Regions from separate parts of the Streptomyces sp. NPDC026672 genome, predicted to be linked through region 2. Evidence: riboswitches for the same ligand, from Rfam matches in the RefSeq annotation. Region 2 holds a riboswitch; the other holds the start of a gene.

Region 1 (4,408 bases), on a different contig from region 2:
TGCTCCCGCGCGAGCTTCTCCAGCTCGGCCATGTCGACCAGACCGGTCGCCGGGTCGACGTGGTAGGCGACCACGTCGAACTGCTTGCCGGAGAAGTTCAGCCGCATCCCGTGGGTGAGGTGGCCGCCGTGGGCCAGGTCCAGGCCGAGGATCGTGTCGCCGGGCTGGGCCAGCGCGAACAGGGCCGCCTGGTTGGCGGAGGCGCCGGAGTGCGGCTGGACGTTGGCGTACTCGGCGCCGAACAGCTCCTTGAGCCGGTCGATCGCGATCTGCTCGGTGACGTCGACGTGCTCGCAGCCGCCGTAGTAGCGGCGGCCCGGATAGCCCTCGGCGTACTTGTTGGTGAGGACCGAGCCCTGCGCCTCCATGACCGCGAGCGGAGCGAAGTTCTCCGACGCGATCATCTCCAGCGTGGACTGCTGGCGGCGCAGCTCGGCGTCGACCGCGGCGGCCACGTCCGGGTCGAGCTCGTGCAGGGGGGTGTTCAGAAGCGACATGCGGTCGGTGACTCCTCAGCCGGCGGTGTGGGCGGCGTACTCGTCGGCGGAGAGCAGGTCGGCCGGCTCCTCCGTGACGCGCACCTTGAACAGCCAGCCGCCCTCGAAGGGGGCCGAGTTCACCAGCGACGGGTCGTTCACCACGTCCTCGTTGATCTCCGTGATCTCACCGGTGACGGGCGAGTAGAGGTCGCTGACGGACTTGGTCGACTCCAGCTCGCCGCAGGAGTCGCCCGCGGTCACCGCGGAGCCGACCTCGGGGAGCTGGGCGTAGACGACGTCGCCGAGCGCGTTGGCGGCGAACTCGGTGATCCCGACCGTCGAGACGCCGTCCTCGGCGACCGACAGCCACTCGTGTTCCTTGCTGTAGCGCAGCTGCTGGGGGTTGCTCATGGCCTGAATTCTCCTGTACGCGGGGATGTGCTGGTGAAAAGGGGGGATCGTCGGCCCGCTCGGGGCCGCAGGCCCGCGCGCGGGTGACCGCGCCCGGTGTCCGCTTCCGTTCCGCTTCCGGGTCTGCTTCCGGTTCTACGGTTCTACTTGCGGCGCTTGTAGAAGGGCAGCGCCACGACCTCGTAGGGCTCGTGGCTGCCCCGGATGTCGACGCCGACGCCGGCCGTGCCCGGCGCCGCGTGCGCCGCGTCGACGTACGCCATGGCGATGGGCCGGCCCAGCGTGGGGGAGGGGGCGCCCGAGGTGACCTCGCCGACCACCGCCCCGCCCGCGACGACCGGGTACCCGGCGCGCGGCACCCGGCGGCCCTCGGCGACCAGGCCGACCAGGACGCGCGGCGGGTCGGTCTCCGCGCGGGAGGCGGCCTCGGTCAGCGCCTCGCGGCCCACGAAGTCGCCCTCCTTGCCGAACTTCACGACCCGGCCGAGCCCCGCGTCGAACGGGGTCAGGGCGGTGGTCAGCTCGTGCCCGTACAGCGGCATGCCCGCCTCCAGGCGCAGCGTGTCGCGGCAGGACAGCCCGCAGGGCACGAGGCCGGCGGCCTCGCCCGCCTTGGTCAGCGCGTGCCACAGCTCGACGGCGTGCTCCGGCGCCACGAACAGCTCGAAGCCGTCCTCGCCGGTGTAGCCGGTCCGCGCGATCAGCGCGGGGACGCCGGCGACGGTGCCGGGCAGACCCGCGTAGTACTTCAGGCCGTCCAGGTCGGCGTCCGTGAGCGACGCGAGGATCGCCGGGGACTCGGGGCCCTGGACGGCGAGCAGCGCGTAGGCGTCGCGGTCGTCGCGCACCTCGGCGTCGAAGCCCGCGGCGCGTTCGACGAGTGCGTCCAGGACCACCTGGGCGTTGGAGGCGTTGGCCACGACCATGTACTCGGTCTCGGCCAGGCGGTAGACGATCAGGTCGTCCAGGATGCCGCCGTCGGCCCGGCAGATCATCGTGTAGCGGGCCCGGCCCACGGCGACGGAGGCGATGTCGCCGACCAGGGCGTAACCCAGCAGCGCGGCGGCCTGCGCGCCGGTGACCGTGATCTCGCCCATGTGCGACAGGTCGAAGAGACCGGCCCGGGTCCGCACGGCGACGTGCTCGTCACGCTCGGAGCCGTAGCGCAGGGGCATGTCCCAGCCGGCGAAGTCGGTCATCGTCGCGCCGAGCGAACGGTGCAGCGCGTCGAGCGCGGTGCGGCGGACTCCGGGGGATGCTGCGGATTCGGTGCTGCTCATCGGACGGTCGTCTCCCAGGAAAGGACGGGCGAGGTCGTTCCTCCCCATCTGTCATCGGGACCTGAGAGGTTCGCCATGACCGCCGACACGGGCGGGTCAGGACTTGCACCTTGGGTGGGGCCGCTGTCGCAGCGGCCCGCTTTTCAGATGTGCCTCGCCCGCGCGGTAACGGGGCCTGAGAGATTCAAGGGAGGGACTTGCTCCTTCGGCGCCCCGGTCGGCGTGCGGCCGGGGACTCTCCCGCGCGGATTCAAACGGCCGATATGCAGTTGGCGCGCACATCATCGCACGCCCGGCGCGCGGGCGGCAGGCCCCACTTTCCGTGACCGAGCTGTGGCAGTACGCGGACGAAACCAGAGACACCGGGCATTACCTTCTCTTTACACTCGACGGGCAGGGGATCTCCGAGCCCCAGGGGAGGACGATCACGGTGAACAGGACCACGGCGTACGCCACGACCACGGGCCTAGCGCTGCCGAAGCGCCCCGCAGCACCGACCCGCGCGCGCTGGGCCGAGTTCCCGGCCCCCGTCGTCCGCGACCTGCGCGAGCGCGCGGGACACAGCACACGCGAGCTGCTGTTCGGACCCCGCGACCTGGTGGTCGTCACCGGCCTTCCGGGCAGCGGCAAGTCGACCCTGATGCACCGCGCGGTCGAGGGCCGGCGCGTCGACTCCCAGGACACCCGCGACCGCTGGGAGCACCGCCTCCCGCGGTTCGTGCCCTACGCGCTTTACCGCCCCTTGGTCCGGCTGGCCCACTACGCCGGGCTGCGCCGCGCCCTGCGCTCCGGTGAGGGCGTCGTCGTGCACGACTGCGGCACCCAGCGCTGGGTGCGCGGCTGGCTGACCCGCGAGGCCCGGCGCCGCGGCGGCACCCTGCACCTGCTGTTCCTGGACGTCGGCGCGGACACCGCGCTCGCCGGGCAGCGCGAGCGCGGCCGGGGCGTCTCCCGCTACGCGTTCCTGCGCCACCGCACGGCCGCCGGCCGCCTCCTGCGCTCGGTGGAGCGGGGGCGGCTGCCCGAGGGCTGCGGTTCGGCGGTGCTGCTCGACCGGGACGCCGCCGACGTGCTGCACCGGATCGGATTCGGGGAGTGAGGCACTGTCGGCGGCACCCGCTAGCCTTTTCAGCCAGACCCGTGGTTCCCAGCAGGCGGTAGGCACATGGACTTCCCGGCGGACATCCCCGCTGACTTCCCGGCACAGGCACACCCCCAGCCGCACGGCGGATGGCCCGGCAACGAACTGGAGGAGGTCCTCTCGGCGTCCCTCGGCGTGCCCTCGGCCGGCGGCCGCATCATCGAGGTCCTGGGCCGCAGCTTCGTCTGGATACCCCTGCCCTCCGGGGGCGGCCCGGACAGCGGCTCGCTGGACCTGCCCACGGTGGACATCGACGGCCAGGCGTACGTCCCGGTGTTCAGCTCCGAGGAGCAGTACCGCCAGGTCGTCGGCGCCCACCTCTCGTTCACCATCGCCCCCGCCGTCGAGTTCGCCCGCGGGCTGCCCCCGCAGGTCGGACTGGCCGTCAACCCCGGCGGCGTGGTCGGGGTGCCGCTGCCGCCGGAGGCCGTCGCCGAGATCTGCCGCGCGGGCAGCACCCCGCTCGACGGCCCGGCGGTCGGCGGCCGGGTCCGCCTCTTCGAGCCCGACTGGCAGGACGACCCGGTCGACTTCCTCTCCGCCGCCGCGGCCGAGTTCGCCGCGACGGGCGTGGTCGCCACGGCCCGCCGCTGCCTCGCCGCGATCGAGACGGCGGAGCCGGTGCTGTTCATCGGCGTCGAACTCTCCCAGTGGGAGGGCGACCTGCGGGCCCTGCCCCTGGACGCCCTGGGCAAGGCGCTCGGCGCGGTCCCCGTGCCCTGGCCGGTCAACCTGGTCCTGCTGGACGTCGCGGACGACCCGGTCGCCCACTGGATGCGGGAGAACGTCCGCCCCTTCCACCAGCACGGCCACTGAGGACCCCGCCGGGAGGGCCGCGACGGGCCCTCCTCGGTGCGCGGGCCCGGCACGGTCGGCCGCGCGGTTCCCCGCGCCCCTTCCGGCCGCGGCCGAGGGGCCACGGCCGGTGGGCGCATAAGCTGTCCCCCGACACGGGGTGACTCATCGAGGGGCGGTACCACACGTGAGCGCGAGCCGCAGCGCCGGCGTCGAACACATGCTGCGCCAGGTCACGCCCGGGCGCTACGACGCGTACGAGGCGCTGCTGCGCGCCCTAGCGACCCCCGGTTCTGGCCAGG
Region 2 (4,408 bases):
GATGCCCATGGCGCAGGCGCGCAGGCTGGCGCCGAACGCCGCCTACCTCACGGCCCGGTTCGGGTTCTACCGGCTGATCAGCGAGCGGGTGATGGCGCTGCTGCGGGAGCTGTCGCCCCTGGTGGAGCCGCTGAGCCTGGATGAGGCGTTCGTGGACCTGGAGGCCGGGGGCGCGGCCCGGGACGAGGCGTCGGCGCTGGTGGCCGGGCAGAAGCTGCGCGAGGACATACGGACGGTCACGGGGCTCACCGGGTCGGTGGGGCTCGCGGCCTCCAAGATGCTCGCCAAGATCGCCTCAGAGCGGGCCAAGCCGGACGGGCTGGTGCTGATCGAACCGGGCACGGAGCGGGCGCTGCTCGGTCCGCTGTCGGTGCGGACCCTGCCGGGGGTGGGGCCGGCGACGGGCGACCACCTGCGGCGGGCCGGGATCACCACGGTCGAGGAGCTGGCGGAGGCGGGGGAGGACGAGCTGGTGCGGCTGGTGGGCAAGGCGCACGGGCATGGGCTGTACGCGATGGCGCTGGCGCACGACGAGCGGCCCGTGGTGGCGGAGCGGGAGACCAAGTCGGTGTCGGTCGAGGACACCTACGACGTGGACATCCACGACCGGCTGCGGGTCGGGCTGGAGGTGCAGCGCCTCGCGGACCGGTGTGTGCGGCGGCTGCGCGGGGCCGGCCTTTCGGGACGGACGATCGTGCTCAAGGTGCGCAGGTACGACTTCTCGACGCTGACCCGGTCGGAGACGCTCCGGGGTCCCACGGACGATCCGGCGGTGGTCCGGGAGGCGGCGGCGCGGCTCCTGGACTCCGTGGACACGACCGGTGGGGTGCGGCTGCTCGGGGTGGGCGTCTCGGGGCTGGCCGACTACACGCAGGAGGACCTGTTCGCACAGGCGGCGGGCGAGCGGGCGGACACGGCGGACACGGCCGCCGAGGAGGAGGCCGAGGCCGCGCCCGTCGTCCGGGAGGCGGCGCCGGCCGAACGCCGCTGGCCGCCGGGCCGTGACGTTCGGCACACCGAGCACGGCCACGGCTGGGTGCAGGGCAGCGGTCTGGGCCGGGTCACGGTCCGCTTCGAGACCCCGGACTCCGGTCCGGGCCGGGTGCGGACGTTCCGGACGGATGATCCCGCGTTGGAACCGGCCGATCCGCTGCCGCTGGTGCCGGGAGGTCCGGGAGGCTCAGGAGACGCGGGGGACGAGGACGCGGGGCTGGAGGGAGCAGCCGTGCGGGGCGGAGGTGACATCGGCGGCGGGGGCGGGTGAGGCGGGTGCGCTCGGCGGAGGGCGGGAGTCCGGGCGGGGACGTTGCTCCGTACGGGGACCGCGGCGGTGGGGGAAGCCGGAGAGCGTCCGTGGTGGACGTGCCGCGGGCCCCGGGGGTCAGGCGTCTTCCTTGCCCGCGACCTTGCCGAAGTCCCGGTCGGGGACCGTGGACGACGGCAGGGCCACGTCGAGGCCGTAGTGGTGGTAGAGCTGGAGCTCCTGCTCCGGGGAGAGGTGACGGCCCACGCCGAAGTCGGGGGCGTCCTTGATCAGGGCGCGTTCGAAGGGGACCCGGAGGGTGCCCTCGACCAGTTCGCTCGGTTCGAGCGGGACGAAGGCGTCGCGCGAGAAGAGACCGGTCCGTATGGCCGCCCACTCCGGCACACCCGTCGCGTCGTCGAGGTACACCTCGTCGATCGTGCCGATCTTGGTGCCGTTGCGGTCGAACGCCTTGCGGCCGATCAGGTGGCGCGGATCGATGTCGGTCTGCACGGGCCCTCCTCATGCTCACAAAGCCTCTGTAGGCACTACAAAAGTGCACAATCGGCCATGCGGCCACTCGAAAGCCGGTCATTGACCCCGCTGGTAGGCTGATGAGCGGCTGCCGACCCCGTGCGGGAGAGTCCTCCGGAGATCGTCGGAGGCGCCGAAGGAGCAAATCCTCCCCGGAATCTCTCAGGCCCACGTACCGCACGGACGAGGTCACTCTGGAAAGCAGGGCGGACGTCGACGGCGTCCGCTCTCACCGACGGTGAAAGCCGGGGCCCACGGGCCTCCGGTGAAGCTCTCAGGTCGAGATGACAGAGGGGGAGGCCGTCGGGGTGCCCGCGCCGGGGTGCCCCTCGAAGGTCGCGTCAGACCAGGAGGCCTCCGCCATGACCGCCGATCGCATTCCGCTCGCAGCACTCGAGCGGGGCACACCGTTCGAGGACCGCCACATCGGGCCCGACCCGGAGGCGCGGGCCAAGATGCTCGCCCAGGTGGGCTACGGCTCGCTGGACGAGCTCACCGCGGCCGCCGTCCCGGACGTCATCAAGAACGCCGACACGCTGGACCTGCCCGGCGCCCGGACCGAGGCCGAGGTGCTGGCCGAGCTGCGCTCCCTCGCGGACCGCAACCAGGTGCTCGGCTCGATGATCGGCCTGGGCTACTACGGCACCTTCACCCCGCCCGTCGTCCTGCGCAACGTCATGGAGAACCCGGCCTGGTACACGGCCTACACGCCGTACCAGCCGGAGATCTCCCAGGGCCGCCTGGAAGCGCTGCTGAACTTCCAGACCATGGTCGCCGACCTCACCGGCCTGCCCACCTCCGGCGCCTCCCTGCTGGACGAGGGCACCGCCGCGGCCGAGGCGATGGCGCTGTCCCGGCGCATGGGCAGGAACAAGAAGGGCCTCTTCCTGATCGACGCGGACGCGCTGCCGCAGACCGTCGCCGTCATCGAGACCCGCGCGGAGCCGACCGGCGTCGAGGTCGTCGTCGCCGACCTCAGCGACGGCATCCCGGCCGAGATCGCCGCGCGCGAGATCAACGGCGTGCTGCTCCAGTACCCGGGCGCCTCCGGTGCCGTACGCGACCTCAAGCCGGTCATCGAGCAGGCGCACGAACTCGGCGCCCTCGTCACCGTCGCCGCCGACCTGCTCGCCCTCACCCTGCTGACCCCGCCCGGGGAGCTGGGCGCCGACATCGCCGTGGGCACCACGCAGCGCTTCGGTGTGCCGATGGGCTTCGGCGGACCGCACGCCGGCTACATGGCCGTGCACGAGAAGTTCGCGCGCAGCCTGCCCGGCCGGCTCGTGGGCGTCTCCGTCGACGCCGACGGCAACAAGGCGTACCGGCTCGCCCTCCAGACGCGTGAGCAGCACATCCGCCGTGAGAAGGCGACCAGCAACATCTGCACCGCGCAGGTGCTGCTCGCGGTGATGGCCGGCATGTACGCCGTGTACCACGGGCCCGACGGGCTGACCGGCATCGCGCGCCGCACCCACCGCTACGCCACGGTCCTCGCCGCCGGGCTCACCGCGGGCGGCGTCGAGCTCGTCCACGGCGCCTACTTCGACACCCTGACCGCCAAGGTCGCGGGCCGGGCCGCCGAGGTCGTGGCCGCCGCCCGCGACAACGGGGTCAACCTGCGCCTCGTCGACGCCGATCACGTCTCGATCGCCTGCGACGAGACCACGGACCGGGCCCACCTGGGCGCCGTGTGGGCCGCGTTCGGCGTCGAGGGCGACATCGAGGCGCTGGACGCCACCGCCGAGGAGACCCTGCCCGCCGGTCTGCTGCGCACCTCCGGGTTCCTCACCCACCCGGTCTTCCACCAGCACCGCTCCGAGACCGCGATGCTGCGCTACCTGCGCAGACTGGCCGACCGCGACTACGCGCTCGACCGCGGCATGATCCCGCTGGGCTCCTGCACCATGAAGCTCAACGCGACCACCGAGATGGAGCCGGTCACCTGGCCCGAGTTCGGACAGCTGCACCCCTTCGCGCCCGCCGAGCAGGCCGAGGGCTACCTCACGCTCATCCGCGAGCTGGAGGAGCGCCTCGCCGAGGTCACCGGCTACGACAAGGTCTCCCTCCAGCCGAACGCCGGTTCGCAGGGCGAGCTGGCCGGTCTGCTCGCGGTCCGCGGATACCACCGCGCCAACGGCGACGAGCAGCGCACCGTCTGCCTCATCCCGTCCTCCGCGCACGGCACCAACGCGGCCAGCGCCGTGATGGCCGGCATGCGGGTCGTCGTCGTGAAGACCGCCGAGGACGGCGAGGTCGACGTCGAGGACCTGCGGGCCAAGATCGAGCAGCACCGTGACGAGCTGGCCGTGCTGATGATCACCTACCCGTCGACGCACGGGGTGTTCGAGGAGCACGTCGCCGACATCTGCGCCCAGGTCCACGAGGCGGGCGGCCAGGTGTACGTCGACGGCGCCAACCTCAACGCCCTGGTCGGCCTCGCCAAGCCGGGCCACTTCGGCGGCGACGTCTCGCACCTGAACCTGCACAAGACGTTCTGCATCCCGCACGGCGGCGGCGGTCCCGGTGTCGGCCCGGTCGGCGTGCGCGCGCACCTGGCGCCGTACCTGCCCAACCACCCGCTCCAGCCGGCGGCCGGCCCCGAGACGGGCGTCGGGCCGATCTCGGCGGCGC

What was found. A riboswitch is a leader RNA that binds a small molecule or an ion and turns the genes downstream of it on or off. The one in region 2 is predicted to bind glycine.
Region 1: another riboswitch for glycine. It lies ahead of gcvT (glycine cleavage system aminomethyltransferase GcvT); the one in region 2 lies ahead of gcvP (aminomethyl-transferring glycine dehydrogenase).

What each region holds. Positions count from the first base shown of each region.
Region 1 is NZ_JBEZXS010000041.1:30,807-35,214, forward strand. Features, by position in the region: gene glyA (serine hydroxymethyltransferase) at 1-497, opposite strand, end outside; gene gcvH (glycine cleavage system protein GcvH) at 513-890, opposite strand; gene gcvT (glycine cleavage system aminomethyltransferase GcvT) at 1,034-2,170, opposite strand; glycine riboswitch at 2,324-2,423, opposite strand; gene AB0F77_RS34185 (AAA family ATPase) at 2,601-3,269, shown strand; gene AB0F77_RS34190 (enhanced serine sensitivity protein SseB) at 3,336-4,127, shown strand; gene AB0F77_RS34195 (enhanced serine sensitivity protein SseB C-terminal domain-containing protein) at 4,294-4,408, shown strand, end outside.
Region 2 is NZ_JBEZXS010000051.1:9,171-13,578, forward strand. Features, by position in the region: gene AB0F77_RS36995 (DNA polymerase IV) at 1-1,264, shown strand, start outside; gene AB0F77_RS37000 (PRC-barrel domain-containing protein) at 1,382-1,756, opposite strand; glycine riboswitch at 1,870-1,965, shown strand; gene gcvP (aminomethyl-transferring glycine dehydrogenase) at 2,140-4,408, shown strand, end outside.